One region of the Streptosporangium oxazolinicum genome, then DNA from elsewhere that is predicted to be linked to it. Evidence: riboswitches for the same ligand, from Rfam matches in the RefSeq annotation. Region 1 holds a riboswitch; each other region holds the start of a gene.
What was found. A riboswitch is a leader RNA that binds a small molecule or an ion and turns the genes downstream of it on or off. The one in region 1 is predicted to bind cyclic di-AMP.
Positions count from the first base shown of each region.

Region 1 (7,510 bases):
CAGCGCAGCATCGCCACGGCCACCGACAGCACCAGCACGCCGAGCAGCGCCCGCAGCCACCACGGCCCCGGCAGCCGACCGGCGAGCCGTGCGCCCAGCGGGGTGGCCACCAGCACCCCCGCCACGACCAGCGTCAGGCCGAGCGACAGGTAGCCGGGGCGGCTGACCAGCGCGTCGAACGTCTCGGCCCTCGCGATCTGCTCGGGGGTGAAGTCGCGGGCCGGGTCGGGGGCGACGGCCGGAGCCCCCTCGGACAGCGTCCTCCAGGGCGTGGTGAGCGCCACGACCGCCAGCGTGGCCACCCCCAGACCGGCCAGCGCCCACCCCGCCGGCCGCACGCCCGAGGGCGCGTCCGTCGTGCTCAGCGTCACGTGAGTTCCTTCCTGAGGTAGTCGCGCCAGGCTTCGGTGAACTCGGCCACCGGCAGCCCAAGTGTGCTCCCGACATCGCTACCGTAGAGCCTCACCAGCGCCTTCTCCCCGAAGCGCTCCGCGACGAACCGGCAGGCGAGCCACGCCTCCTCGTACGCCTGCGCGAGCCTCGGCGCGCCGGGGGCGAAGTCGGCCGGGCCCGGGAGGCTGCCGGGCAGGACGCCCGAACGCACCTCGGCGGCCAGCTCGGCGGCGGCCGTGCGCACCGCGATCCCGGCGTCGCGGTAGCCCGCGTAGTCGGCGAAGCCCTCCGACAGCCACATCGGCACCCGGCCGCCCCGGGTCGCGCCGGTGGCCACGTGGGCGAGCTCGTGGGTGATCACCACGTCCCTGCCGGTCGCGGTGAGCCTGGCGTACCCCGACGGCAGGACGATCACCCGGTCCGCGGTCGCCATCGCGGCCAGGCCGCGGGTGCTCCCGGCCCCGGCGAGCGCCGCGGCCTCGGCGTCGGTGGCGGGGAAGAGGATCACCGCGGGGACCGGCCCCCAGATCTCCGCGATCGTCGCGCGGGCCCGGTCGGCCCTGGCCGCCAGATCCCGCAGGACGGCGGCCGGGACGCCGTGACCGATCACGAGGGAGTGTTCACCCCGGACGGTGACGGCGGCGCCCGGCCACAGGCCGTGGAGGTCGCGCGGGCTCGCGGGGACGTACGGGGCGTCGTACAGGGGGTCGTACAGGGGAAGGTGGCGGGGGGCGCGCGGGAGCGGGGCGGCTCCGGCCAGGAGGGGGCCCGTCCCGGCGAACGGAGCGGCGCTCATCAGCGCCAGCATCCCGGCGAGCACGGCGCGGCGCCCTTTCGGGACGGACATACGAGCCGATGGTACTCGACCGACACGAAGCGGCCCCGGCCCTCCGTGAGGAGGGCCGGGGCCGCTTTTCCGTGCTCGGGCACGTGCCTTCGGGCGTATGCCTTCGGGCGTGTGCCCGGACGTGGGCTCGGGCTCCTGTGCTTGGGCGCCGTACTTCGGACGCCGTGCTCAGGCGCGGGCCCCGGGCTCCGTGCCCGGACGCAGGCTCAGGGTCCGGGCCCGTATGCGAGCTCCGGGTCCGGGTGTGGGCTCAGGCTCCGGGCCGTACCGCTCCGGCGAAGGAGGACCTGTAGTAGCCCGCCAGCCTCACGATGCGAACCGTCTTGCCGCTGCTCGGCGAGTGGACCATCCTGCCCTTGCCGACGTACATGCCGACGTGGCCCTTGCCGCTGAAGAACAGCAGGTCACCGGGGTTCAACTTGCTCCACGAGACCTTCTTCTTGATCGACCTGTACTGGCTGTGCGTGATCCTGGGGAGGGACACGCCCGCCTTGCGCCAGGCGTATCGGACGAGCCCCGAGCAGTCGAACGCTCCGGGACCGGAGGCTCCCCACCGGTACGGATCGCCGATCTGCTTCTTGGCCGCCGAGACCGCCTTGCCGGCCCGGACCTTCTGGAGTGCCGCCTTACTCAGCTTGGCCTTGCCCTTGGCCTTCGCCGTGGTCGTGGCCTGAGTGGCGGTCTCCGTGGTGCTTTCGACCTGCTCCGAGACACCGGCCGCGGTGTTGACCAGGATCTCGGAGGGACCGTCCGCCGTCGCCTGCGCCGCCGTGGACCCGAGGGTGACCGCTCCGGCTGAGGCGGTCAACGTGAGGGCGATACCGCCGAGGGAAAGGCGGAAAAGGCGCGACAGACGGGGGTTGTGCGGGGTGGTAGACAGGATTTCTCCTTGGGACTTCCACTGATGCCTACCGGGTTAGCTGACGGATTCGGGCTTGGAAGATGCCCTACGGCAAAATATGCCGATTCACCCCTGGCCGCGCTGTGCTGGGCCTTTTGGGTCCCCGGTTCTATGCCTCCTGGCTGCATAGATTCGGCAGGCCGCCGTGATGAGCCCTGCCCCCGGGTGGGGGCACGGCGGCCGGTTGGATTTCTATAGGGACACCGGCCCGAAGACCGACATTCGCCGCGACGGCGTGGCTTGCACGTCGCGACGCCAGAAGTTACCCCGATCTCCGGCTTTCGGCAAAGCTTTCCCCAAGTCAGGAGGGCGAACGAGCCCTCTTGATCTTTTCGTTACCCCTGCTTAATGGCCATTTATGCCATTGAGATATGACTCTCGTCACATCTTTGAGATAAAGATCTGCAGATCACGATTTTGTAATATTCGTCACACTTGTCGCGATTCGGGGTTGATCAGGGGGGATGGACCGTTCCCGGCGATCGGCCAGGGGGCCGCGCGACCCGGCGCACGCGCGGGCACCGTGGATCGCCCCCCGGAAACCCGTCTCGGCGATCTTCAATTCGCCGGTGCCATATGTCGGGTTTTATGCCCGTTTGAGAAATTTTGAAGAGGGTACGGCAGGCGCGTACCTCAGGGAGGCGGTCATCATGTCGAACCGCTTGTTCCACGACAGACGCGACGCGGGCCGAGTGCTCGCGGGTCTTCTCGACAGGTACCGCGGGCAGCCCGGCACCGTCGTCCTGGGCCTGCCCCGGGGCGGCGTGCCGGTGGCGTACGAGATCGCCACGGCCCTGGGCGCCCCCCTCGACGTCTTCCTCGTCCGCAAGCTCGGCACTCCCGGAAGGGAGGAGCTCGCGATGGGGGCGATCTCCAGCGGCGGGGTGACCGTCCTCAACGAGGGCGTCGTCGGGGGCCTCGGCGTCGCACCGGAGATCGTCCGGCGGGTCGCCCGGCGCGAGGGGGAGGAGTTGCTCCGGCGCGAGCGGGCCTATCGTGAGGGGCGCCCGCCGCCGGACCTCGCGGGCAGGACCGTCATCGTGGTGGACGACGGCCTCGCGACGGGGGCGAGCATGCGCGCCGCCCTCCAGGCCCTGCGCCGCCTCCGGCCCGCCAGGACCGTCGTCGCCGTGCCGACCGCGCCGGAGTCCGCCTGCCGGGACCTCGCCGCCGTGGTGGACGAGGTCGTCTGCGCCACCACGCCGTCGCACTTCTTCGCGGTCGGGCAGTCCTACCGGGACTTCACCCAGACGACCGACGAGGAGGTGCGCGATCTTCTCCGCGCCACCTCGGGCCCGTCTTCCGGAACCGCGAAGCCTTCCACCGTCACAGAGTCTCCCGGCACCGCGAAGCCCTCCAGCACCGCCGAGGCTTCCGGCACCGCCGACAAGGTCGGCGAGGACCCTCGGCCCGCCGAGGTCAGGGGCGGACGGCTCCGACGATACGGCGGCCGTAGGCGGATAGCGGGACGACCTTGACGACGTCGCCGGTCTGCGGGGCGTGCACGATCTGGCCGTTGCCCGCGTACATGCTGACGTGACCGAGGCCCTCGCTGAAGATGAGGTCGCCCGGCTGGAGCTCGCTCAGCGAGACCTTCCGGCTCGCGCCCCAGCTCCACTGCTCCCAGGTCGTCCGGGGAAGGGTGACTCCGCCGCTGCGCCAGGCCCCCTGGACCAGGCCGGAGCAGTCCCAGCCGCCGGGGCCCGTGCCGCCGTACTGGTAGGGCTTGCCGACCTGGGCGAAGGCGAACTGCAGCGCGGCGCGGGCGTTGCCCGAGGCGGAGCCGTTGTACTGGATCCCGGAGCTCTCGGGGTTGCCCGTCTTGAAGACGTCGAGCTCGCGCAGGAGTTTCGTCTGGGCCCTGACCATCTTGTCGGCCTTGGCCTTCTCCCCGGCCAGGTCGTCACGCGTCTCGTCGGCCTCGGTGAGGGCCTTCTTCGCCTCGTCCCTGCTGGTCCGCAGCGCCTTGGTGGCCTCGTCGAAGGCGCTCAGGGACTGGGCGCGGGAGGTGGACAGCTGGTCGGCGGCGGCCAGGCCGCTCAGCAGGGCACCGGGGTCGGACTGCTGGATCATGCCTTCCCAGCTGTTGATCACCCCGACCTGGTACGTGCTGACGGCCATCGTGACGAGTTCCTTGCGCAACCCGGCGACCTGCTCGTTCTGGCGGGTCAGGTCGTCGTTCAGCGTCTGGTACTTCTTCCTGGCCCGCTTCCACTTCTCCGAGGCCTGGTTGTACTTCTCGACGACCTGGTCGGCCTGCTCGTTGAGCCTCTCCAGCTTCTTCTTGGCCTGGGCGAGTGTCGGCTTCGGCTCGGCGAACGCTTCGCTCACCGGCAATGTCAGCAGCGCGAGCGCGAGCCCGGCCGCCAGCGGCATCCGAATCAGTCCAACCGGCAAACCCGCCACGGCCACGTCAACGCCTCCCGACTGCACCAGACCTGCGGCGAATAGTACAGAAAAAGTAATGACCGACTCACCTTTTCGTCGGGTTTGCTCCTTACTCGCCGGTGAAAATCAGGTGAAGCGCTTTACCTCGCGGCCGGGCCCCGGCCACGAGGAGCTGGCCGGGCCCCGACCGGACTCCCACTCGCGGGAAGCGGAAGGTGGGAGGCGGTCCGGCCGGACCCCGGTCGCGCTACGGTCGCGCTACCCGCAGGTGGCGACGTCGCAGATCTTGGCGGTCATCCTCTTGGCGTCGCGCAGCTGGACGGTCCAGTCACTCCTCTCGGGCTTGGCGTACTCCCCCGCCCAGAGATAGACCAGGACGGCGTTGCCCTTCCTGACCAGCACGCTCCGGTCACCGCCCACCCCGGCCTTCCTCCCGTAGTAGACCTGGCCGGAGACCTTCAGCGCCTCGTCGCCGAGCCCGGTCAGGCGCAAGGAGGCGTAGCGGTAGCTGGAGCCCGAGTCGGTCCTGGCCCTACACCTGGTCAGGGCGGCGCGCACCTGGGCGACGGCCGAGACGGCCGAGGCCCGCGAGCCGTACAGGATCACCTGCTCGACCTTCATGAAGTCCGGCACGCCGGTGAACGTCACCGTCCGCGCGGCCACCCGGCCGGTCGCGGCCAGCGTGCTCCTGTCACACGGGTCGACGGCCAGCCTGACCTTCGCCGAGTTGCCGACCTTCCAGTTGGTCTCGGGGTCGTTGTCCTTCTTGGCGGCGTCCTTCTCGTACAGCAGGAAGCCCTTGGGGATGGCGACCGTCGTGGCCGCCGCGGGGGCGGTGACGGTCGCTCCCACGGCCAGGACGGCGAGTGCGAGCGTTATGATCTTCTTCATCGAATCAAACCTCCTGGGTGATCCGATGCCTCACGACCATGAAAGGTTTACGCGCGCCCCAGACGTCTGAGAAGAAGCACCGAGGGCACCGGCCTGGCGCCCATCCTGCGGACCGACTCGGCCACCTCGCGATCCGAGGAGACCACCGCGACCGCGCGCCCCGCGGGCTCGGCGCGGACCAGCTGGCGGATCAGGTCGTCGGCGATCTGGTTCGGGGCGCTGAACAGCACGCGTACCCCCCTGGGCGCCGACACCGGGACCGGCCCGTTCAGCTCGGCGCCGTCGAAGACACAGGTCAGCTCGGTACGGGTCTGCGCGTAGAGCGCGCCGAGACCGGTGAGGAGACGGCTGCGCTGGTCGGCCAGGGTGAACGTGCCGTAACCGGTCTTGGTCACGTTGTAGCCGTCGACGATCAGGTGGATCTGCGGCAGCGCGAGCAGCTGGTCGAGCAGGGCGGGGTCGTCGTCGGCGAGCGCCCGCGCGGGAACCGCCTGGACCCCCTGCCTGCCGGGCGCCACCGAGGCCACCGAGTCGGCGGGACGGTGGATGCCCGAGGGCAGGGCGAGCTCCCTGCGCAGCCCGGCGGCGGCGTCCTGGAGGGCGTCGAGCAGCATGCGGACCTTGGTGTCCTCCACGCTGCGGCCCTCGCGGGCGGCCCTGCGCGTCGACTCCAGCTGCCGCTCGGCGTCGGCCAGCCGCTCGCGCAGGCGGCGCAGCTCGCTCTCCACCGTGCTCCCCGCGGAGAGCGCGCTGGCCCTCGCCTCCTCGGCCACCTCCTGGGCGGCGGCGGCGCGCGCCTCGGCCGCCTTGGTCCGCTCGCGGGCGTCGTGCAGCCTGCGGCGCAGGTCGGAGACCTCCGAACGCGAGGTCTTGAGCTGCTCGCGCAGCCGCTCGGACTCCTCCTTGGCCGCGGTCTTCTGGGCGACCAGTTGCTCGCGCAGCCGGGAGACCGTCTGCTCCTGCGCGGAGCCCTCGGCCACGGCGACCGACCGCTCCAGGTCGGCGCGGGCCGCCTCCACCATGTCCGCCCAGCCCGGCGGCCGGGTGAGGTACGCGGCGGCGGCCACCATGACGGGCTCGGCGGCCGGCGGGACCGTGCCCTCGGCGAGGCTCGCGACCAGCTCGGGCCAGCCCGCGGTCAACGTCTCGGCGACCAGCTCGCGGAACTTCTTGTCGATCTCCAGCTGCGCGGCGATCGGGGCGCCGCCCAGCTTGGCCCGCTTGCGGGGCTCGAACCTGGCGATCCCCTTCAGCGGCGGCGGCACCGAGGCCGCGGGCATCGAACCGAGAATCTGGGAGGCCAGCTCCACGACATGTAAGCGGACCTGCTCGGGTAACGGACGAGACAGGCCCTCTCCGGCTGAACTCATCACGGCCCCTACTCGGATCGGTCTTCACGTCAAGGGTACGGCTACCGCACCCTGACCCCGACCTGACCGCGAATCGACCGGCGGCCGACGAGGCCGTGAACACTCTGTGGACAAGCACTTGCCGGTGGGTTACGACTGTGCGGGCCGCCCTGTGACGCAGGCCACCCGGGAGCCCCCTCCCGGGCGCGCGGAAACCGAGGGTTTCCCGGCGCTCGGTGCGCACCGGCCCGGGAAGGGGGTGGTGCGGTAAATGTCGGTCGAGGCTTCTAAGGTCGTGAATCGTGGACTACGCCGTGCAGGGAACACTCGACGAGCTGGGCACCCCGCTCAGCCAGATCACCTTCGTCGTGTTCGACCTGGAGACCACCGGCGTCTCGGCGGGCGAGCACGCGATCACCGAGATCGGGGCGGTCAAGGTCAGGGGCGGCGAGGTGCTCGGCGAGTTCGCCACCCTGGTCGACCCCGGCTCGCCGATCCCGCCGTTCATCTCGGTGCTGACCGGCATCACCGACAGCATGGTGGTGGCGGCGCCGAGGATCGAGTCGGTGCTGCCGTCCTTCCTGGAGTTCGCCGCGGGCTCCACCCTCGTCGCGCACAACGCGGGGTTCGACCTGGGGTTCGTCAGGGCGGCCTGCGCCGCGCACGGCTATCCCCCACCGGCCCACCAGGTGGTCGACACCGTCGACCTGGCCCGCAAGCTGCTCACCCGCGACGAGGCGC
Region 1 is NZ_BAABAQ010000002.1:651,328-658,837, forward strand. It holds gene ABD817_RS07880 (M48 family metallopeptidase) at 1-371, opposite strand, end outside; gene ABD817_RS07885 (gluzincin family metallopeptidase) at 368-1,240, opposite strand; gene ABD817_RS07890 (C40 family peptidase) at 1,491-2,048, opposite strand; cyclic di-AMP (ydaO/yuaA leader) riboswitch at 2,131-2,289, opposite strand; gene ABD817_RS07895 (phosphoribosyltransferase) at 2,792-3,619, shown strand; gene ABD817_RS07900 (C40 family peptidase) at 3,561-4,517, opposite strand; gene ABD817_RS07905 (hypothetical protein) at 4,788-5,420, opposite strand; gene ABD817_RS07910 (NYN domain-containing protein) at 5,468-6,790, opposite strand; gene ABD817_RS07915 (DEDD exonuclease domain-containing protein) at 7,072-7,510, shown strand, end outside.

Region 2 (7,510 bases), on a different contig from region 1:
GCCAGGCGCGGCGCCCTCGGGTTCGCGAGGTCGTAGGCGACGATCCCGCCGACCCGCTCCAGCCCGGCGAAGGCGTAGGTCCGGCCGCGCACCTCGCCGACCGTGACCCCCTCGGGCTCGGGGCCCTTGTTGTCGCTGCGGCTGTCGAAGGAGTCGTCCTCCTCGTTGTCGGCGTTGAAGGCGTCGGGCAGTTCCTTGGCGACGAGCCGCTCCAACTGGTCCCCGGAGTCCCAGACGAGCGCTCCCGAGGTGGACCTGACCGAGATCGAGCGGGCGCCGAACGCGCGCAGCTCGGTGTAGGCGCCACTCGCGTCCTTGGGAGAGTCGGCGGCCACGTTCAGCCGGCCGAGCTCGGTGTCCTTCTTGAGGTTCGCGGCGTCGGGCAGCGCGAGGTTCAGGTCCTTCACCCTGACCTCGTCGGCGTGGCAGTCCCAGTCGCGACCGTCGCCCTCGTTCGCGGTGACCAGGTAGGTCCGCCCGTGGTCGCGGAAGTGCGCGATCGCGTCGGGCTGGTACATGCCCTTCACCGGCCGGGGCCTGATGTCGATCTTCCCGTCCTTGTCCGAGGCGTCGAACCCGGTCTTCGACCAGTCCTTCAGCCCGAGCGGGACGACGTCGCGGACCGACGCCCGGTCCAGGTCGACGATCGCGAGCGCGTTGTTCTCCTGGAGGGTCACGTAGGCGGTGTCGCCCTCGATGGTGACGTACTCCGGCTCCAGGTCCCGGGCGGCGGTGGCGCCGGGGCCGGTGATCCGCACTCCCTTGGCCCGCAGCCGCTCGGCGTCGAACTTCGTGAACCCCGCGGTCCGCACCGTCCAGTGGCGCAGGTCGACGACGCTCACCGAGCCCTCGGGGTCGGCCACCTCGCCCTCGCAGTAGGAGGACGGCTCGCCCTCGTTGGCCACGACCACCCGCTTCCCGTCCGGGGTGAAGGTCAGCATGTCGGGCAGCGCGCCCACGGTCACCTGCTTGAGCTTCCTGCCGCTCCGGGCGTCGAAGAAGGCGACGGTGCCCCGGTCGGTCTTGACCTCGGCCTGCTGGGCGACGGCGACCAGGCCGCGGCGCACCGCGACGCTGTTGGCGCCGGGAGTGGCCAGGGTGGCGACCTTGCGCGGCTTGCGCGGGTCGCGGATGTCGAGCACGTCGACGGTGCCGGCCTGCGCGTTCACCACGAAGACCCGACGGGTCGCGGCGTCGTACGCGGTGATCTCCGAGGCGCCGGCGGCGACGGTACCGGTGGTGTAACGGCCGAGGAAGGTCAGTTTGAGGCCCCCGTCGCCGGATTCGGCGGCGGCCGGGGCCACGGAGAGGGGGAGGAGGAGCAGGCCGGTGACCGCCGCGGCGGCCGCCCGGGTGAAAGTCGTGGTGCGCATGAGGCGAATTTTCACGAAATATCGTGACCTCTCCCTGACGTCGAGGTGACCACGGGATGAAGCCCCACGGTCGGGTGTACCCCGCACGGATTCCCCCGGACACCTCGGGCATGCCGGTCATGCCCGTTGACGCGATGACTACTGGCTGTCGAGGGGTTACGGTCAAGATGAGAGCCGGGAGGAAACCCGGGAGGGCATCGGGAGGGGCATGATGACCATCGACATACCCGAGGCTTACCAGCGTGCACTGGACGACTTCGGCGCTCTCGTCCACCGGATCGGCCCCGAGCAGTGGGAGAACCCGACGCCGTGCGTCGACTGGGACGTGCGCGCCCTCGTCAACCACGTGGTCGGCGAGAACCTGTGGGCTCCCGTCCTGCTCGCCGGGGGGACCTCCGCGGACGTCGGTGACGCCTTCGAGGGGGACCTGCTGGGCGACGACCCCATCAAGGCGTTCGACACCTCGGCCGTGCCCGCCATCCAGGCGGCGACGGGTGTCCGCGCCCTCGACCGCCTCGTCCACCTGCCGTTCGGCGACGTGCCCGGCCGGGAGTACGTCACCGAGCTGTTCGCCGACGCGCTCATCCACACCTGGGACCTGGCCCGCGCCATCGGCGCCGACGAACGGCTCGATCCCGAGCTGGTCGAGGCCTGCGCCGCCTGGTTCAGCGACGCGGAGCCCGGCTACCGGCAGGCCGCGACCGCCGGGGGGCAGCGGGAGACGCCCCCCGACACCGACGCGCAGACCCGGTTGCTGGCCTCCTGGGGCCGCCGCGCCTGACGCCCGCTCCCCGGACGCCCGCACGCGGCCTCCGTGGGGGAGAGCGGGCCGCTAGCCCGCCGCGGGCCGCCGGCCGTGGTTGGCCTTGCGCTTCTTGCGGGCCCTGGCCTTGCGTGCTCGCCTGCCCATGCCGACCACCCCTTCGCCGAGGTTCTCCGGGGTTCCTCCGGGTCCGTACGGGACTCGGCCTCACACCCGCCCAGACCTTCACATTCCTCCCGTAATGCCCGGCACACAAGGCCCGGACGGCGATCCGCCCGGCTCCAGTAGACCGTATTTCCCCGGTACCGCCCCAGCCTTGACGTTCCGCGCCCCGGCGAGCGCCTCCCGTCCCCTCCGGCGCGGCGCCGGCCGGGTTCTAGGCTCCGTCACATGAGCGAGAAGCTGATGGCCCGCTGGCGATCCCTGGCCGGCCCCGGGGCCGACCCCCTCGGCCGCGAACTGATCACCCGGTACGACGAGCCGCACCGCAGGTATCACACGACCGCCCACCTGGAGGCCGTGCTCACCCACGTCGACACCCTGGCCGATCACGCCGGGCGTCCGGACCTCGTACGGCTGGCGGCCTGGTTCCACGACGCCGTCTACGACCCCCGGCGCGGCGACAACGAGGAGCGGAGCGCGGGGCTGGCCGAGCGCGCGCTGCCGGAGCTGGGGTTGCCCGCGGAGGCCGTGACGACGGTCGCCCGGCTGGTCAGGCTGACCGTCACGCACGACCCCGCGCCCGGCGACGCGGACGGGGCCGTGCTGTCCGACGCGGACCTGGCGATCCTGGGCGCCTCCCCCGAGGTCTACGCCGCCTACGCGGCGGCCGTGCGCGAGGAGTACGGCTTCGTCCCCGACGACGCGTTCAGGGCCGGGAGGGCCGCCGTGCTGCGCTCGCTGCTCGATCTTCCGGTGATCTTCCGTGTCGCCGACCTGGAGGAGGCGGCGAGAGCCAACATCACGGCGGAACTCGATCGGCTGTGAGCGGTTGGTCACCACAATCCAACAGTCTTCCACCATCCTTCCTGTGGTAATTTGATGGAATCTGATGGATTAAGGGGAGTGAGGCAATGCTCGCCCAGCAGCGGCGGCAGGCGATCCTGGAGAGGGTGCGCGGTAGCGGCGGGGTGAGGGTCGCCGATCTCGTCCGGGAGCTCGGCGTGTCCGACATGACGATCCGGCGTGACCTGGAGGTGCTCTCCGAGCGCGGCCTGGTGGAGAAGGTCCACGGCGGCGCCACCGCCGCCGGGCCCGGCGCGGCCGAGGAACCGGGCTTCGCCGCCACGTCGGCGCGCCCGCGGGCGGAGGAGAAGGAGACGATCGCCCGGCACGCCGCCCGGCTCGTCCGGCCCGCCACGGCCATCGCGCTCTCCGCGGGGACCACGACCTGGACGCTCGCCCACCACCTGGTCGACGTGCCCGAGCTGACCGTGATCACCAACTCGATCCCGATCGCCGACGTCTTCCACCGCTCCCCCAGGGCCGATCGCACGGTCGTGCTGACCGGCGGGGTCCGCACCCCCTCCGACGCCCTGGTCGGCCCGGTCGCGGTCTCGGCGATCCGCGGCCTCCACGTCGACACCCTCTTCCTCGGCGTGCACGGGATGAGCGCCCGCGCCGGGTTCACCACCACCAACCTGCTCGAGGCAGAGACCAATCGCGAGCTGGTCGCCTCCGCGCACCGCCTGGTGGTGCCCGCCGACCACACCACGTGGGGCACGGTCGGCGTCAGCACGATCGCGGAGCTGGCCGAAGCCCACGTCGTGGTCACCGACTCCGGCCTGACCGAGGAGGCCCGGGAGGAGCTCACCGCCTCGGTGGGCGAGCTGATCATCACGGAACCCCGGCAGGAGAGCGAGATCGCCGGCCGATGAAGCGTACGATCACCCACCTGGCCGACGGCCGGGAGCTCTTCTACTTCGACCGGCGCGACGACGCCGACCGCGGGGCGGCCGACCGGCGCGACCTGCCACCCCGGCCCGCCGCCTCCGAGCTGCGCTACGACCCGCTGACCGAGGAGTGGATCGCGGTGGCCGGGCACCGCCAGGGCCGCACCTTCCTGCCCCCGGCCGGCGAGTGCCCGCTCTGCCCCTCCACCCCCGGCAACCTCACCGAGGTGCCCTCCTCCGGCTACGACGTGGTGGTCTTCGAGAACCGGTTCCCGTCGTTCTCCGCGCAGCCGGGCGTCCACCGGGAGATCGGGGGGCTGAGCGAGATCCGCCCAGCGGTCGGCAGGTGCGAGGTGGTCTGCTTCACCTCCGAGCACGACTCCTCGTTCTCCCGCCTCTCCCCCGAGCGGGTCGAGCTGGTGATGGAGGCCTGGGCCGACCGTACGGCGGAGTTGTCGGCGATGCCCGGCGTGGAGCAGGTGTTCTGCTTCGAGAACCGGGGGGCGGAGATCGGCATCACCCTGGCCCACCCGCACGGCCAGATCTACGCGTACCCCTACGTGACCCCGCGCACCCGGCTGACCCTCGGGGCGGCCGAGCGGCACAGGGAGCGGACCGGCGGCAACCTGTTCGCCGACGTCCTGGCCGCGGAGCGGGCGGCCGGGGTCCGGGTGGTGGGCTCGAACGAGCACTGGACGGCCTTCGTCCCGGCCGCGGCGCGCTGGCCGGTGGAGGTCCACCTCTACCCGCACCGCCGGGTCCCCGACCTGGTCGCGCTGGACGCCGGGGAGCGCGCGGCGTTCGGCCCCCTCTACACCGACGTGCTCCGCCGCCTCGACGGGCTGTTCGGCGTGCCCATGCCCTACGTCGCCGCCTGGCACCAGGCGCCGGTCTCCACCGGCCGCGATCTGTCGTACGCGCGTCTGGAGCTGTTCAGCGTCCGCCGCGCGCCGGACAGGCTGAAATACCTCGCCGGGTCGGAGTCGGCGATGGGCGCCTTCGTGAACGACGTGTCACCCGAGGACACAGCACATCTCCTGCGCTCTGTTGTCACGAACTGATTACCGCTTGGTCTCGTCTTGAGGTCGCATGACCTGCTGTTTACCACTACTATCCTTCCCACATCGGCTGTAAATGCTGATTTGCCTAATCCCGGGCACCTTGCCCGAGAGCCGGGGAACCACCGCACCTGGGGTGAAACCACTTCGGTGGAAGGGCTTCCTCCAGCCCGAACCCGTCAGCTAACCCGGTAGGCGGAAGGAGAGGAGAGTTCGTGGCGGCCCCGTCCCCCACGTTCCGTCGGCATGCGGCTCTGGTCCTCTGCCTGAGCTCGATCGCCGCGTTCACCCTCGGTGCCCCCACGGCGGGAAGCGCGGAACCCAAGCCCACCGAGGCCAAGCTCCGCGCCGACCTGGCCAGGCTCGGCAAGAAGGTCGACAAGCTGATCGAGACCTACGCGGCCAAGCGCGAGTCCCTCAAGAAGGCGCAGAAGGCCGAGAGCGTCGCCAAGCAGAACCTGGAGAAGGCCGAACAGGTCTACGTCGAGGCCAAACGGCAGGTCGACTCCATCGTCCAGCTCCGCTACCAGAGCAGCGGCGGAGGGCTGCCCGCGCTGATGTTCTCCGACGACATGGGCGCCGCCGCGGTGATGGAGCAGCTCACCGCCCAGCAGAGCGCCCACCTGGAGGGCTTCGCCAGCAGCCTCGAACGCAGGAAGAAGGCGTCCGAGACGGCCGCCAGGCTCACCGACGAGATCGGTGAGGAGGCCAAGGAGGTACAGGCGCAGCGCGAGGAGGCCGAAGACGTGATCCGCGACATGAAGGACAAGCTCGACCGGCTCGCCCCCACCGGTTCCGGCCGCCGCGCCGACGGCAGCTGGGCCCCACAGCTCCCCACCGGCGCCGACAACATCACCGACCGCACCCGGATCATGCGCGACGCCGTCATGAGGCGCTTCAGCCTCCCGTACGCGGTCGGCTGCTACCGGTCCGCCAACGACGGCGGCGAGCACCCCCTGGGCCGCGCCTGCGACTTCATGATGAGCACCGGCGGCACGATGCCCTCGGCCGCCAACGTCGCGCTGGGCGACGAGATCTCCGCCTGGGCCATCAAGAACAAGGCCAAACTCGGCGTGAAGTACGTGATCTGGCGCCAGCGCATCAACCACGGCTCCGGCTGGAGATTCATGTCCAACCGCGGCGGCGTCACGGCCAACCACTTCGACCATCCGCACATCTCGATGTACTAGCGCCACGAGGGGCTGATCTGTACTTTCTCCGCCGGGCGCCCCTCTCAGGATTTGCAGCACCGCCCCAGGCGCCGTCGATCGCCCTGCGCATGCGGTGCGTGTAGGTCCGCAGGGTGAAGCCCGGATCCGCGTCCGCACACAGTGGATGCGGACCCCCAGTTCGACGCGATTGAGCACCTACGACGCCACGGATTCTCCACCGGACTCTTTCGGTGACCACCTCGGTCAGACGAACATCCAGCAGTAGAGCAGTTGGTCGTGCTCCTTCGCACGGCGGGCCAGCCCGACAAGATCCTTGACGAGGGACAGCAGGTATTCCCCGTCGTCCGAGGAGTGGGGAGAGAACTCCTCGATCTTCGCCCAGCGTTCCGCCACCGCGGGCAGGGATGAGTCGTCCGCGCCGGCGAGGATGTCACGCGCGTTCACCGGCAACTCGTCGATGACCGCCCCACCCAGGTAGGGGGAGTCCTCGGGCAGGGCGTCCCACTCCTCGTCGGTCTGCGGGGCCGGATCGGGATACGAGGGGTACAGGGGCACCGTATCGACCAGGCCGAGGAAGAAGTCGACATCGCCGATGAACGCCACGAGCTGGCCCAGGATCACCTGAGGGTCGACCCATTTGGTCTCCACGGCGTCGAACCCGGCGACTCCGTACTCAGGATCGTCGATCACACGGGAACGGTCCGGTTGGATGACCGCCGCCGCACGATCCGCAGCCCGGTAGTACTCACAGAAGACGTTCATGCCAGCGATCCTGGCCCGGCGCGCACAACAGGGCAATTACTCGGTCATACCCGCCCGGCGACCACTGTCGGATATGACCGACGCCTGAGAACTCTTAACAGAATGATTCGCGATCTCAGGAGTCGATCTCCCAGAAGAGCGCACCTGTCTCTTCCGGGTCGGTGAGGACCTTTACCAGGGGATCCGGGTCAGCACCTGGGGGGAGGTCGACGGAGAGGTAGGTGCCCTGCAGCCACTCATGAGCCAGACCGGAAGCCGTCACTTCGCGATGAAGGAGCTCGTGGAACCGGTCACGGTAAGGGTGCTGCCGGACCAGGGCGACCCGCAAAGTGCGGTGGCCCGACTTTTCGACCACGGCCGCCACCAGATACTGATCGTCGACGGTCACGACGTCGCGGTGGCAGATGCCGCGGGTGAAGAACGGCAGGCATGTGATCTCGAACCTGTCCGAGGTCAGCCGACGGGTCCACAGCTGTTCGCGCCAGCCGTC
Region 2 is NZ_BAABAQ010000021.1:69,946-77,455, reverse strand. It holds gene ABD817_RS38005 (choice-of-anchor I family protein) at 1-1,373, opposite strand, end outside; gene ABD817_RS38000 (TIGR03086 family metal-binding protein) at 1,585-2,154, shown strand; gene ABD817_RS39725 (50S ribosomal protein bL37) at 2,206-2,283, opposite strand; gene ABD817_RS37995 (HD domain-containing protein) at 2,527-3,123, shown strand; gene ABD817_RS37990 (DeoR/GlpR family DNA-binding transcription regulator) at 3,210-4,013, shown strand; gene galT (galactose-1-phosphate uridylyltransferase) at 4,010-5,089, shown strand; cyclic di-AMP (ydaO/yuaA leader) riboswitch at 5,162-5,298, shown strand; gene ABD817_RS37980 (coiled-coil domain-containing protein) at 5,302-6,276, shown strand; gene ABD817_RS37975 (hypothetical protein) at 6,502-6,948, opposite strand; gene ABD817_RS37970 (DUF4265 domain-containing protein) at 7,136-7,510, opposite strand, start outside.
Region 2: another riboswitch for cyclic di-AMP. It lies ahead of ABD817_RS37980 (coiled-coil domain-containing protein); the one in region 1 lies ahead of ABD817_RS07890 (C40 family peptidase).

Region 3 (7,510 bases), on a different contig from region 1:
CGGGCGAGCGGAAACCTTTCCGATTACTTTAAGCGACATGCCAAACACGTTGCGCCCACCCGCTCGGGGGGAAAGGATGACCTCATGGGACTGCTCATGGAGAGATCGACCGCCTACCAGATCACCGATCAGGAAGACCTCGAACGGCTCTACCTGGAGCTCGTCGACCGGTTCGAGAAGCATCGAATCGAGATCGTCAGCGGCCGGATCGTGGTGAGGGAGATGCCCACGATCGCCCACGCCGATGTTGTGTACCACCTGATGGCGCAGCTCATACCGTTCGCGATGGAGAAAGGATGGCGCGTCTATCCGGAGGCCAGGCTCCTCCTGCAGGTGCAGGCGGATCGCTTCGAACCCGACCTCATCGTCGTTCCCCCGAATCCTCCCCTCTGGGATCCCAGCCACGTGTACGCCAACGCCACGCTGTTGGTCGCCGAGGTCGTCTCCCCGAGCAGCGGCCACGATGACCACGTGGTCAAGCCTCGGGCCTGCGCGCTCGCGGGAGTTCCGCTCTACCTGGTCATCGACACCTTCGCGAACCGGTTCAGGCTGCTCAGCCGACCGGGCCCGGAGGGTTACGCCGACGAGATCACCGAGTCACTGGGCAAGCCCCTTGAGCTCCCCGCGCCCTGGAACCTCACGATCGACACCGGCAAGCTGGTCGAGGGGTAGGTCTGTTCGGGAGGAGGCCCGGCCGGGTGGGAGGCCGGGTCGCCTCCTCCACGAGGGATCCCCGCCCGCGCGCCCAGCGCCGCTTGGACGCCGCCTGCGCGCAGTGGGAGGCCCGGTCGCCTCCACGAGGCTCCGTACGGGGCTAGCAGATCTTGTGGACCCAGCTGTGCGGGTCGGGGCGGGTCCCGTACTGGATGCCCACGAGCTCCTCGCGGATCTTCGAGGTGACGGGGCCCTGGGTGCCGTCGCCGATCGTCCAGGCACGGTCGGCGCCCTTGACCGAGCCGACCGGGGTGACGACCGCGGCGGTTCCGCAGGCGAAGACCTCGGTGAGCTCGCCCGTCTCGCAGCCCCGCTGCCACTCCTCGACCGACAGGCGCCCCTCCTCGGCGTGCAGGCCGAGGTCGGCGGCGAAGGAGAGGATCGAGTCGCGGGTGATGCCGGGCAGGAGCGTGCCGGTGAGCGCCGGGGTGAGCAGGCGGTCGCCGTAGACGAAGAAGAGGTTCATCCCGCCCATCTCCTCGACGTAGCGGTGCTCGCCCGCGTCGAGCCAGACCACCTGGTCGCAGCCCTGCTCGACGGCCTGGCGCTGGGCCACGAAGGCCGCCGCGTAGTTGCCGCCGCACTTGGCGAAACCGGTGCCGCCGGGGGCCGCGCGGGTGTACTCGGTGGAGAGCCAGACGGTCACGGCCTTCCCGCCCCCGAAGTAGGCCGCGGCCGGAGAGGCGATGACCATGTACCGGTAGGTCCTGGACGGGTAGTTGACACCGAGCGCCGGCTGTGTGGCGATCATGAAGGGGCGCAGGTAGAGGCTGTGTCCCGGCGTGGTCGGGACCCACTCGCGGTCGGTCTGGACGAGCAGCTCCAGCGACTCGACGAACGTCCCCTCGGGCAGCTCGGGCATCGCCATCCGCCGCGCGGAGGTGTTGAAGCGGGCGGCGTTGGCCTCCGGCCGGAAGGTCACGATCGTGCCGTTCTCCTGGCGGTAAGCCTTGAGTCCCTCGAAAAGCTCCTGCGCGTAGTGGAAGACCGACGTCGCGGGGTCGAGGCTGAGCGGGCCGTACGGCACGAGCGCGGCGTCGTGCCAGCCCTCCCCCTCGGTGTAGTCGATCGAGATCATGTGGTCGGTGAAGACCTGACCGAACCCCGGGCTCGCCAGTACCTGCTCGCGCTCTGCCGCGGTGCGAGCGTGGTCGGAGAGCTGCACGTCGAAGCTGAGCTTCTGAGCGGTGGTCATCGCACGGATCCTTCTCTTGGTGTCTGGCTTACCCTCTGGTCCATTCTGCGTCGGACCGGGTAACGGGAAACTACTCCATCCATGCCGAAAACCGGCAGTGCTGGAGAAACAAAAACGCGCCTGGCGGCTCGGGTGAGCCGCCAGGCGCGTCGGGGTCGAGGGAGGCGGCTTCCTCAGCCGGCTACTCGGGCGGTGATGTCGTCGCCGATCTCGCGGGTGGTCCGGCCGGTCCGGCCGGCCGGCCGCTCGGCCAGGTCGTCGGCGACGGCCTGCTCGACCCTGGCGGCCTCGGCGGCCATGCCGAGGTGGTCGAGGAGCATGGCGACCGACAGGATCGTGGCGGTCGGGTCGGCCTTGCCCTGGCCCGCGATGTCGGGGGCGCTGCCGTGGACCGGCTCGAACATGCTCGGCGCGGTGCGGTCGGGGTTGACGTTACCGCTGGCCGCGAGGCCGATGCCACCGGCGATCGCCGCGCCGATGTCGGTGAGGATGTCGCCGAAGAGGTTGTCGGTGACGATCACGTCGAAGCGCTCCGGCTGGTTGACGAAGAACATCGAGGCCGCGTCGACGTGGCAGTAGTCGGTCTGGACGTCGGGATACTCCAGGCCGACACGGTCGAAGGTGCGGGCCCAGAGATCACCGGCGTAGGTGAGCACGTTGGTCTTGTGGACCAGCGTCAGCTTCCTGCGGGGGCGGCCGAGCGCCTTGTCGAAGGCGTAGCGCACGACGCGCTCGACACCGTAGGCGGTGTTCAGCGACTCCTGGGTGGCGATCTCCTGCGGCGTGCCCCGGCGCATGACGCCACCCGCTCCGGCGTACGGGCCCTCGGTGCCCTCGCGGACGACGATCATGTCGATGTCCTCGGGGCGGGCCTTGCCCAGCGGTGTCTCGACGCCGGGGAAGAGCTTGACCGGGCGCAGGTTCACGTAGTGGTCGAGCTGGAAGCGGAGCTTGAGCAGCAGGTCGCGCTCCAGGATGCCCGGGGGCACGCTGGGGTCGCCGACCGCGCCGAGCAGGATCGCGTCGTATCCGCGCAGCTCGTCGAGGACCTGGTCCGGCAGGGTCTCGCCGGTCTCGTGGTAGCGCTTGGCACCGAGGTCGTAGCCGGTGGTCTCCACCTTCGTGCCGACCGCTTCGAGGACCTTCAGCCCCTCGGTGACGACCTCGACGCCGATTCCGTCCCCGGGGATGACCGCCAGGCGAATGTTACGCGAATCCATGCAGGCACCCTACCGGTCCGTCTCGGTGATCGAACACCGGTCTCATTCCTCGGACGTGACCGCGTGGCGGCACCCCTGATCGTTTTGTCCTTTTTTGCTCGGTATTGACCGTTTCGGGAGGTTTCGTTATGGTCCTCCCATTCACATCACTGCCTAATCCGTACGGGCCATCCCCTTATCGGGCCCGCACGGAGCCGGGGAACCACTCTTTCCGGAATCCGCCGGGCCCCCGGGAACCCCGCTCCTCCCCCGGAGCGCGTTCCCGCTCGCCATCACACGGATTCCTTGGGGCGAATCAGCGCGTTCTCGCGCCGTAGGGCGGCCTCCACGCCCGAGCCCGACAGCTCACCCGGCCGGCCTTATGGAAGGAATCATCCTGTCCGGCACAGTTCTCCCCCGCGTCCTGTCCATCTCCGCCTCCATGATCGTCGCCGGCGCCGCGGTGCTCGCGACCTCCACCGCCGCCCTGGCCGCCTCCCCTCCCCCGGCCCCCGGCCCCGCCGCGCTCAACGCGCCCGCGCTGAAGCAGGCACTGAAGGCCACGGCCGTCAAGCCCGCCTGGAAGAAGGCCGTCGACTGGGCCATGTCCAAGCGCGGAACGCCCTACGTCTGGGGCGGCACCGGCCACGGCGGCTTCGACTGCTCCGGCCTGATGCTCCGCGCCTACCGCGCCGCCGGGATCAAACTCCCCCGCGTCACCTACGACCAGTACGACGCGTTCTCCAAGAAGATCGCCTGGAAGGACCTCAGAGCCGGCGACCTGGTCTTCTTCAGCGGCCTCGGCCACGTCGGCATGATCACCAAGCCCGGCTACATGGTCCACGCCCCGCAGACCGGAGACGTGGTCAAGGAAGAGAAACTCGACTCCTGGCGCCGCGACTCCTTCGCCGGCGCGGTGCGCCCCGACCCGCAGGGCGTCGAGCTGAGCGAGCGGGTCGAGCGCGCGACCCAGATCGTCGCCGGCGGATGAGACACGCCGGCGAACCGTCGCCGGGAGACCCCGGCGGCGAGGGAGACCGGTTCAGCGGCTGGGAGCGCCGCCGTTGTCCCTGCGGTCCAGAGCGGTCTGCAGCGCGTCGATGGCCTCGTCCTCGGTCTCGTCGGGACGGTTCCAGGGATACATGTCGTACATGGCGAATCTCGTCTCGGTCGCATGCGAGCAAGGAAGGTGGTCGAGACTCCGGTCGGGACTCCGACCAGGCCTGATGTCACGGGTCCGGATCACGGACCGCCGACGAGGGGCTTGGAGCCGGCAGGCGCCACGACACCGTGGCGAGTCGCCGGTCCGCCCCTGTCAGGCCCCGCCGCGGCAGGTAGGAATGACAGGAACCTGGCGCATTTCACTCCAGGCTACCTGGCCACGGGAACGCCGTCTCGCCCGGCGTACACACTTCTCACATGCTGAGACGAGCTGTGGCCGCCGCCCCGGTCTCCGGGGCGGCGGCCACAGGGGCGGGACGGTTAGGGTCTGTTTTGTGGATCTTTCCGCCTACTGCGGTCGCCCAGGCGGCGCCCCGCGGCGTTGTCGTCGTCGCCCATAACTCCGTTATGGACTCCTCCTCCGCCTTGCGGGGCATCCACCTGGACGATCCTCGCCACGGCGAAGATCCACAAAACAGACCCTAGTCGGCCAGGTCGACGGAACGGCCGCTGTCGGCGCCGATCTCCGAGCCGATCTGGTCGATCACGTCGGCCGGGATGGCGGTGTCGACGGTGAGCGCGATGAGCGCCTTGCCGCCCTTGGCGTCCCGGGCCACCTGCATCGAGGCGATGTTGATCGAGTGGTCGCCGAGGATGCGGCCGACCACGCCGACGATGCCGGGGCGGTCGGTGTAGGTGAAGAACGACAGGTGGTCGGTCGGCTCGATCTCCATCTGGTAGCCGTTGACCTCGACGATCTTCGTGATCTGCCTCGGCCCGGACAGGGTGCCGGAGACCGAGACCGCGCGGCCGTCGGCGAGGACGCCGCGGACCGTCACGACGTTGCGCCAGTCGGGGCTGTCGGAGCTGGTGATCAGCTCGACCGACACACCGCGGTCCTTGGCCAGCAGCGGGGCGTTGACGTAGGTGACCGAGTCCTCGACCACGTCGGTGAAGACACCCTTGAGCGCGGCCAGCTCCAGCACGCGGACGTCGTGGGAGGCGATCTCGCCGCGTACCTCGACGTCGAGCTTGGTGGCGACCTCGCCCGCGAGGGCGGTGAACACCCGGCCGAGCTTCTCGGCCAGCGGCAGGCCCGGCTTGACGTCCTCGGCGACGGCGCCGCCCTGGACGTTGACCGCGTCCGGCACGAACTCCCCGGCGAGGGCGAGCTTCACGCTACGCGCGACCTGGGTGCCGGCCTTCTCCTGGGCCTCGTGGGTGGAGGCGCCCAGGTGCGGGGTGACGACGACCTGGTCGAGCTCGAAGAGCGGGCTGTCGGTGACCGGCTCCTTCGGGAACACGTCGATGCCGGCGCCGGCGACGCGGCCCTCCTTGATCGCGGAGTAGAGGGCGTTCTCGTCGATGATGCCGCCGCGGGCGACGTTGATGAGGCGCACGTTCGGCTTGACCGCGTGGAGCTCCCTGTCGCCGATGAGGCCGATGGTCTCCTTGGACTTGGGCAGGTGCACGGTGATGAAGTCGGCCTCGCTCAGGGCCTCCTCCAGCGAGACCAGCCGGACGCCCATCTGGGCGGCGCGGGCCGGCTGCAGGTAGGGGTCGTAGGCGATCAGCTCGACACCGAACGGCTGGAGGCGCTGCGCGACCAGCTGGCCGATCTTGCCGAGACCGAGGATGGCGACGACCTTCTCGTCGAGCTCCACGCCGGTGTACTTCGAGCGCTTCCACTCGCCGCCCTTGAGCGCGGAGTGCGCCTGGGCGACGTTGCGGGCCGAGGCGAGGATGAGGGCGACGGTGTGCTCGGCGGCGCTGGTGATGTTGGAGGTCGGCGCGTTGACGACCATGACACCGGCCTTGGTGGCGGCCTCCACGTCGACGTTGTCCAGGCCGACGCCCGCGCGGGCGACGACGCGGAGCCTGGGGGCGTTGGCGATCGCCTCGGCGTCGACCTGCGTGGCGCTGCGCACGATGAGCGCGTCCACGTCGGCGAGGGCGGGAAGGAACTGGGCACGGTCGGCGCCGTCGGTGTGGCGGACTTCGAAGTCCGCGCCCAGAACCGCGAGACCGGCCTCGGAGAGTTCCTCAGCGACCAGTACGACGGGCTTGTTCACAGGCTGGATCCTTACTAGACGGTGAGGGGTGCACGGACCTCACGTAGTCTATCGGCGCTTGTGAACGCGTTCACGAGTGTCCCGCGATCCGAGACGCTCCGCGCCGCCCCGGGAGGCTCCCGAAGGCGCGGGCAGGCCCCGGAACGCTCCAGGACAGCGAGGCGCTTCGCGACCCAGAACGCGGTCTTACCCGTCCTTGACAGATCTCATGCTCCCAAAATTCAAGTTGGTATTGATCCCAGGAAAACTTCGCGATTACCCTGATAAGCCGTGGTCCACTACCTATCGTTCCTCATATGAGCATCGGGAACCCCGCTCTCGGCAACGTGCTCGCGCAGCACGGCGATCCGCACCGGCTGCTTGCGGCGCTGGCCGAATGGGGACTCCTGGTTGCCGTGCGACCCGACCGTTCCGTCGTGCTCGGCACGACCCAGGCCGGTGATCGTGTCCTCCTCGGATACACCTCGGCGGACACCTACGCGCGGCACCGTGGCAGCCACTCGTTGTCGGCGTGCGACGCCGACACCATCCTCGACATCCAGCGCGTCACCGGTGTGCGGGAGATCGTGATCGACGCGGCGGGCCCGGCGGCCGCGGCCGTGCCGATCGAGGATCTCCAGCGCTATCTGCTCTCGACACGCGGCGGCCCCACGCCGGCGCTGTCGAGCGCGGCGCCGACGGCGTACGCGACCGGGGCGATGGCCACGGTCTCGCGTCCCGCGCCCCCGCGCCCGCAGAGAACGCCGGTGCCCGCCGCGCCCTCCCAGTCGTGGATCCCGGCGCCCCGGCCGCACCTGTCGGGCCCGATGCAGCTGGTGGATCCGGGATACCGCCGGTGCGACCACCCGATCCTGCCCGCGCTGCGCGCCGCGATCTCGCACCTGCTCGTCGACTACCCGCTCGTCCACCATGTGTGGATCTCCGAGGCCGGCACCTCCTCCGGCGCCCCGGGGATCATGTTGCACGTGAAGGTGCACATGTCGGCGGCCGAGGACGTGGTCAGGGACATCCATCGCGGGGTGCGGGCCCGGCTGCCGCAGCTCGCCGCGAGCGAGGCGCCGATCCTGATGGCCAGGGTCGCCGACGCGCGCAGCGAGCAGCGGATGATCGAGCTGGGCGCCCACGTGGTCTGCGCCGACGTCACCGACTGACCGGCGCCCCGCCGGTGC
Region 3 is NZ_BAABAQ010000003.1:608,858-616,367, forward strand. It holds gene ABD817_RS12240 (Uma2 family endonuclease) at 85-672, shown strand; gene ABD817_RS12245 (branched-chain amino acid aminotransferase) at 815-1,909, opposite strand; gene ABD817_RS12250 (3-isopropylmalate dehydrogenase) at 2,083-3,129, opposite strand; cyclic di-AMP (ydaO/yuaA leader) riboswitch at 3,270-3,503, shown strand; gene ABD817_RS12255 (C40 family peptidase) at 3,491-4,099, shown strand; gene serA (phosphoglycerate dehydrogenase) at 4,752-6,341, opposite strand; gene ABD817_RS12265 (SPOR domain-containing protein) at 6,638-7,492, shown strand.
Region 3: another riboswitch for cyclic di-AMP. It lies ahead of ABD817_RS12255 (C40 family peptidase); the one in region 1 lies ahead of ABD817_RS07890 (C40 family peptidase).

Region 4 (7,510 bases), on a different contig from region 1:
GACTGCGCGATCATCCCGCCCATCGAGAGGCCGACCACGTGGGCGGTGTCCCAGCCGAGCGCGTCGAGCAGCCCGGCGGCGTCGTCGGCCATGTCGTCCAGCAGGTAGGGGACCTCCCCGCTCCCGTCCAGGGCGGGCGTCCCCGCCTCGTCCAGGTGGGTGCTCTCTCCGCTGTCGCGGTTGTCGAAGCGCACCGCGCGGTAGCCTCGGTCCGCGAGCAGCTCGCAGAACCTGTCGTCCCACTGGATCATCTGGCAGCCGAGGCCCGTGATCAGCAGGAGGGGGCGAGCCTCCGGAGAGCCGAAGATCTCGTAGGCGATCTCGATGCCGTTCGCCGGGGCTCGCAGAGTCATGGCACTCCCACCATCCGTACTGTTTGTGCGGGACAGAATGCCATTTGGGGAGAAACGCGACACCGGCGGGGTGGTCCCCACCGGTGCCTCAGGACCGCCCCGTGCGAGCGGGCCGCGGTCCTTCATCGGACCCGCCCCGGCCTTCACGAGCGCACGTGAGCGGATCGGTCATTCCTCGGGCCGCTCCCCACGGAGAGCGAGGTCAGTTCTTCCCGGCACCGAGCTCCGCGGCGCGGATACCGGCGGCCGAGGCGTGCGCGGAGGCGGGCTCGACCATGACCTTGGGCTTGCCGATCCACGGCCGCGCCTCGGCGCTCACCAGCTGGGTCCCCAGACCGATCCCCAGCCGCCTCGCCATGGCGAAGACGGTCGTCGGCGGCTTGGCCGGGCTGGTGTCCCTGCGACCCCAGGCTCCGGTGGAGAACGCCACGGGGTGGTTCTTGATCCCCGTGCCGTCGCCCCACTTGGTGACCACGTACTGGATGTCGATGTGGCCCATGCCACCGTTGCCGTCCACGCCGAGCGTGCTGGAGTTGAACGTGCCGCCGGTCAGGTCGGCGAAGGTCTTGGCGTCGATGTCGACCATGATGCCCTGGTTCGAGGGGTTGCCCGGACCGCGGTCGCCGACGAAGAACTTCGCCTTCTTGCCCTTGTAGAGAATGTAGCCCTCGGTGAGCAGGGGCCAGCTCGGGCTGGCGATCATGCCCTTCTGCATCGGCTTGCCGCTGGCGGGCAGTCCGGTGTCACCGGCCCGGCCGGAGGAGTCGTCCCAGAAGTAGGAGGCCGTGGTCGACCCCTGGAGGAGGACGGCCTCGGAGCCGGCCGGCGCGCCGACCGCGGGGTCGGCGGCGAGGCGGGTGGGGGCCGCCAGGGCGTGGGCCGGAAGCGCCGAGGCGACGCCGACGGAGGTGAGAACACTCGCACCGACGAGGGTGGCGGCGACGAGGCCGCGCTTGAGGGGGACGTTGTTACCCGGGAGATGCTTGCTCAGGCTGTTCTTGTGCAAACCAAACTTGTGCAGACCAAAGAAGGGGTGCATGGAGAAATGGCTCTTTCACGAGGGAACGGGGCGGCCGGATGCGAACGCCGAAGGGGTGCACCGGCGGGGACGCGCTCGTCGGAAAAGGGGCGTAGCCGGATCGGCCGATTCAGCCGATCGCTACGCGGAGCACGGTCCTGAAGATGCCGCGATCAGGCGCGGCGGCGAGGTCGGGGGGAAAGTTCAGGTGGTCGGCGCGGACAGGGGGTGCACCGACGTGGTGACGCGGTGATCCATGAGGGGATCTCCTCTCCATCTCGTCTACCGGGTTAGCTGACGGGTTCGGGCGGTGGAGTTGCCCTACCGCCGCGCGCTCGCGGCGGATTCACCCCGGAAAAGTGGTTCCCCGGCTCCGGGGCCCGGCGGGCCCTCGGGATTCGACGTCGGCCGGCCGCTCCCTCTTGTGAAGGGCAGGTCGCCAACCGATAACAGTGGACACTACTGCCCAAACCGGACAAAGCAAAGCAAACACCATGAAAACCCCAGAAGATCTACCTACAAGCTTCAAGAAAGCCTCATCGATCACCCCGCCAGGCCAACGCCCGCCCTACCAGCACGAATGCCACGCCGATCGCGGAATTCATCCCGGGGCACCCGTGCCCGGAGACCCGCGCGGGGGAATCCGCACACCGCGCTCCCCGCAGACACGGCACACCCGGTAAACGCCCCGGAGACGAGCCCGGACGCCGCACTCCCCGCAGACGCCCCGGAGACTCACACGGAGGCGAGTCCGGAGGCCACGCTCTCCGCAGGCACCCCGGAGACCCGCGCGGGTCAACCCGGGCCGGTCAGTCCCACCAGAACGACCAGGCGTTCCTGCCCTTGATCTGCTCGGCGTAGTCGATGAGGTTCCCAGCCCCCTGGATGATGCTGTCGGGGCAGAACGTCCAGTGTTCGGCGGCGACGTGCAGGGCGTGCTCGGAGGTCGTCGGGGGCGCGGCGACGCTGAGGTCGAGGGTGTTGAAGCCCATGCCGACCACCCGCACCCCGAACCTGTCCTCCCAGCTCCGCACGACGGCCGCGAGCGGGACCATCCACTCGTTGTGGTTCAGCGCGCCCTGCCAGCCCATGACGGCGAGGGCGTCGGCCCCGCGTTCGACCGCGACGAGCCCGAGCGGGGTCCTGCGCTCGGCCACCAGCCCGGCGTACCAGTCGGCGACCACGCCGGGGTCGGCGGCGAGTTTCCCCGACGGGGCCGGGCCGGGGCACTCGGGCCCGAAGGGGTCGAGCAGTTCGAGCTGGTCGAGGTTGGCCCTGGCGATCCAGTCGGACCACACCTCGGCCATGAACGCGGCTGCGTGGTAGTTGTCGATCTGACCGGCGGTGTCCGGGGCGATCTGACCGGCCGACCAGGGCTGGACGGAGTCCTCCAGCAGGACCGGCCACAGGCCCGACTGGCCGTGCTGGGCCCTCAACCGGGCCCAGTACTCGCCGGAGACCGCCACCTCGCTGAGCCAGAACGCCGGACGGCGACGGACCGCGAGCTGAGCGTAACCGGGGTCGGGCCAGACCACGTCTCCCGGTGGCAGCTCCACCGAGAGCCTCCGGCCCGCACTCCCGCCGCCCCCTTCGCTCCCGCCTGCTCCATCGGCTCCGCCTGTTCTGTCGGCTCCGTCGGCGAACAGCTGGCCCAGCACTGGCGGAAGTTGCCCACTCTCCCAATCGCTCATCTCTACCGATCCGATCCTGACCACGGACCAATTTTGGCCTGTCAACCATCCCGAGTGACAGTTCTGTCCTGGTCCAGGCAAAAATTATCGGTACGGGGAGGAACGGAGCCGGGCGGGTGTCAGTCCTTCACCGCCCCGCCCAGCCCGGCGACCAGCCTGCGCTGGACGGCGACGAAGAAGATCAGCACGGGGATGGTCATGAGCGTCGAGGCCGCCATGATGCCGCCCCAGTCGTTCTCGTCGGGCTTGAAGAAGACCAGCAGGGCCGCGGGCAGCGTCTGGTTGTCCCTGGCCGAGATGATGAAGGTCCTGGCGAAGATGAAGTCGTTCCAGGCGGTGATGAACGAGAAGACGCTCGTGGCGACCAGTCCCGGCGCGACGAGGGGGAAGACGATCCGCCACAGGATCACCGGCCGGCTCGCACCGTCGATCATCGCGGCCTCCTCCAGCGTCTCGGGCACCGCGGCCACGAACCCCCGCATCATCCAGATGGCGAACGGCAGTGAGAACGCCAGGTGGACCAGGACGAGCGAGCCCAGGGTGTTGAGTCCCACCCCGGGCACCACCGCGCCGAGGTCGCGGACGAGGAAGAACAGCGGGATGGTGAGCGCCTCCACCGGCACCATCTGCGCCACCAGGAACATGATCAGCACGGTCGTACGGAACCGGAAGTGGAACCGGGTGACCGCGACCGCGGCGAGGAAGGCCACCAGCGCGGACAGCACGACGACCGCGAGGGCGACGCCCAGGCTGTTGAGGAGGTAGCGGCCGAAGTTCTCACCGCCGAGCACCCGCTGGAAGTGGTCGAGGGTCGGCGCCAGGGTCCACGGGCGCGCCTCCAGCGACTGGATCTCCCCGGTGGGCTTGAGCGCCGAGAGCACCATCCAGTAGATCGGGAAGAGGGTGACGAACGCGGCGACCAGCGCCACGACGTTGGCGGCCGTGCGGGACCCGCTCACAGTCTCTCCCCCGTACGGTAGAGGGCGCGGATGTAGAAGAGGGTGACCGCGAGCAGGATCAGGGTCATGACGACGCCGATCGCCGCGCCGAGCCCGTACTCCGAGGAGCCGAACGCCGTCTGGTACGCGTAGACGTTGAGCACCGAGTTCTGTCCCGCTATCCCGCCGCCGTTGGTCATCACGTAGATCTGCGTGAAGATCTTGAAGTCCCAGATGATCGACTGGATGACCACGATCGTGATCAGCGGTCGCAGCATCGGCACGACGATCCGCCAGAACGAGCTCCACGCGGAGGCGCCGTCCAGGGAGGCCGCCTCCAGGACGGAGACCGGGACGGCCTGGATCCCGGCGTAGAGGGTCACCATGACGAAGGGGAAGGAGTGCCAGACCACCGTGGCGCCGACGATCCCGAAGGTCACCCATTTGTCGTAGAACCAGTTGTAGCCCTCGATGCCGAGGACCTGGTTGACCAGGCCCAGGTCGGCGTCGAAGAGGAACATCCAGACCGTCGAGCCGGTCATGGCGGGCGCGGCCCAGGCGGCCATCGCCGCCAGCGACAGCAGCAGCCGGGGCACCCGGCCCGCCCTGGTGAGCACGACGGCCAGGCTCGCGCCGACGGCGAGGGTCGCGACCACCAGGGCCGCGGCGAACACCACGGTCTGCGCCAGCACCGACCAGAAGCGCTGGTCGCCCAGGAGCGTCGCGTAGTTCTCGAAGCCGACGAACCTCGTCGGCTCTCCCCCGCTGACCTGGGCCTGCCGGTAGTCGAACACCGACAGCAGGCCGAGCATGTAGATCGGGTAGCCGAAGAGCGGCAGCAGCACGGCCGCGGAGGGCAGCAGGTAGAGCCACGGCCTGAGCCCGCGCCCCGGGCGCGCTGCCGCCCGGCGGCCCCCGATCCCGGGGGCCGCCGTCGTGGTAGTGCCGGTGGCGCTCATGACCGTGCCCCTGAATCCGCGAAGGTCATGACTGGTTCCCCGGGCCTGCCGGGATCGCGGTTGTATCGGTCATGGTCGCCTCCCCGGATCCGCCGGGCTCTCGACGGCGCCGGTCATGACCGGCCGAACGCCGCCTTCACCGCCGTGGCGGCCTCCTCGGTCGCCTGCTCGACGGTGGACTGCCCGGTGGCGATCTTCTGCAGCATGGTCGGGATGACCTTCTGGTTGTCGATCTTCACCCAGGCCGGGTCGATCGGCACGAAGCGGGTACCCGCCGCGACGGTCTCCAGGAACGGCTTGAGGAAGGGGTCCGAGGCCGCGATCTCGTCCCGCGCGGAGGTCAGCGTGGGCAGGTTGCCCATGGCCTGGTACATCTTGGCCTGGTACGCCTTGCCGCCCAGCAGCTGCAGAAACTTGAACGCCAGCGAGCGGTGCCCGCTGTTCTTCATGACGCCGAGGTTGTTGCCGCCGGAGAAGGCCGGGGCGACCGACCCCTCCTTCGTGCCCGGCAGCGGTACGACCGCGTACTTGCCCGCGGCGGCCCCCGCGTCCACCGCGGACCTGCTGAAGTTGCCCAGGATGCCCATCGCGGCCTTGCCGCTGGCGAACAGCTCGACGGTCTTGCCGCCGGTGAGGCTCGCGCACGCCTGCGGCGGGCAGTTGTCGTCGGCGAGCAGGTCGGTGTACGCCTTCACCCCCTTGCGGGATGCCTCGCTGTCGAGGCTCTCGACGTCGCCTCCGGCGTCCCAGACGAAGGGGAGCGCGCCGAAGGTGTACTCGCCGCCGACGGCGACGCCGTACAGGTCGGGCTTCGCCTTGCGGATCGCGCGGGCGGCCTCGGTCAGGGCCTTGACCGTCGTGGGCGGTTTGAGGTCGAGTTCCTCGAAGACGTCGGTGCGGTAGTAGAGGGCCCGGATGCCGATGTACCACGGCAGGCCGTAGACCTTGCCGTCCACGGTCGCGGAGCCGAGCAGGTCGGTGCCGACGTCCTTGGCGTCCGGCCAGTTCGCGAAGTCGGCGCTCAGGTCGGCGAAACCGCCCGCGGCGGCGTACTCGGCCAGGTCGGTGTTGCCGTACTCGGCGACGTCGGGAGCGCTGGCCGGGTCGTTGAAGGCGCCCTTGAACCTCTCGTGTCTGGCGGGGGTCGTCGGGATGTAGGTGACCTCGACCTTCACCCCCGCGTTGGCCGAGGTGAACTCCTTGATCGCCTCCCCCACGACCTTCTCCTTGGGAGCGCGGTTGGGTTCGTCGAAGAGCCAGACCCTCAGGGTCCCGGACTTCTCGTCGCCACCGCCCGTGGCCGGGGCGGTGGACGGCGCGCACGCGGCGAGGGCCAGCAGGGCCACACCCGCCACGGCCACGTTCAGGATCTTCAAAAGCGTCTCCTCCCGTTGGCGGCAGACCTTAGGAAGCCTCGCCCGCCACGGGAAGTGGGGTGCCGATTTGTTGTGCAGTGCAGAACGTTGTGCTGCAAAGTGGCCGGAGGGCGGTGTACTCGCCTACCTTGACCAGGTATTCGATTGCAGGATCACAATGGGAAGCCGCGATGAGTGAGCCCGCTCCGGAACGCAACCAGTCGGCCTCGCTCCGGCGCGCTCTCGCCGTCCTCGCGCACGTACGCGACCACGCGGGCGCGGGCCACGGTCTTTCCCTCACCCGGCTCGCCGAGGCGCTCGGCCTGTCCAAGAGCACGGTGCTCCGGCTCGCCGCCCCGCTCATCGAGGCCAGGCTCCTGGAGCGCGACCGCAGGAGCGGCGCCTACCGGCTGGGCAGCGGCGCCCTCCACCTCGGGCAGGCGTACCTGGCCACCCTCGACCTGCGAACGGTGGCCGCCGAGGAGTCGCACCGGCTGATGACGGAGGTCAGGGAGACCGTCCATCTCGTGGTCTACGACCCGCCCGACGTGGTCTACATCGACAAGGTCGAGAACGAGACCAACGTGCGGATGGCCTCGCGCATCGGCAGCCGCACCCCCGTCTACCGCACCGCCGTGGGCAAGGCGATCCTCGCCTGGCAGCCGGAGGAGGCCGTCGAGGAGATCGTGGCCGCCGGGATGCCGCACGTCACCCGGTACACCATCACCGACGCCGCGCGGCTGCGCGCCGAGCTGGGCCGGATCCGGCAGCGGGGCTACTCGGTCGACGACCGCGAGAACGAGCCCGAGGTGCGCTGCGTCGCGGCGCCGATCTTCAACCACAACGACGCCGCCACCTCGGCGATCTCCATCTCCGGCCTCACCTCCCGGATCACCGCCACGCGGGTACGGGAGCTGGGCCCCCTGGTGGCCGAGACGGCCCTGCGCATCTCCAGGAAGCTCGGGTCGACTCGATGATCGGAGAGGCCGGGCACCTCCGGCGGCTCCGCGAGCCTGAGGACCCCCGGGCGGCACCACCGGTTCGTCACCGACCCACGAGACCGGGCAACCTCCGGCAGCTCCGTAAGCCCGTCACGACACCCTGTGAAGCCGGGCACGTCCCCTTGACTCCCAAAGGAACCGTTCTCCATGACTGATCTGGTAACGCTCGGTGAGAGCATGGCGCTGTTCACCGCG
Region 4 is NZ_BAABAQ010000003.1:247,336-254,845, forward strand. It holds gene ABD817_RS10755 (alpha/beta fold hydrolase) at 1-353, opposite strand, end outside; gene ABD817_RS10760 (hypothetical protein) at 556-1,359, opposite strand; cyclic di-AMP (ydaO/yuaA leader) riboswitch at 1,636-1,785, opposite strand; gene ABD817_RS10765 (DUF4253 domain-containing protein) at 2,181-2,927, opposite strand; gene ABD817_RS10770 (carbohydrate ABC transporter permease) at 3,182-4,021, opposite strand; gene ABD817_RS10775 (carbohydrate ABC transporter permease) at 4,018-4,959, opposite strand; gene ABD817_RS10780 (extracellular solute-binding protein) at 5,073-6,335, opposite strand; gene ABD817_RS10785 (IclR family transcriptional regulator) at 6,506-7,291, shown strand; gene ABD817_RS10790 (sugar kinase) at 7,463-7,510, shown strand, end outside.
Region 4: another riboswitch for cyclic di-AMP. It lies ahead of ABD817_RS10760 (hypothetical protein); the one in region 1 lies ahead of ABD817_RS07890 (C40 family peptidase).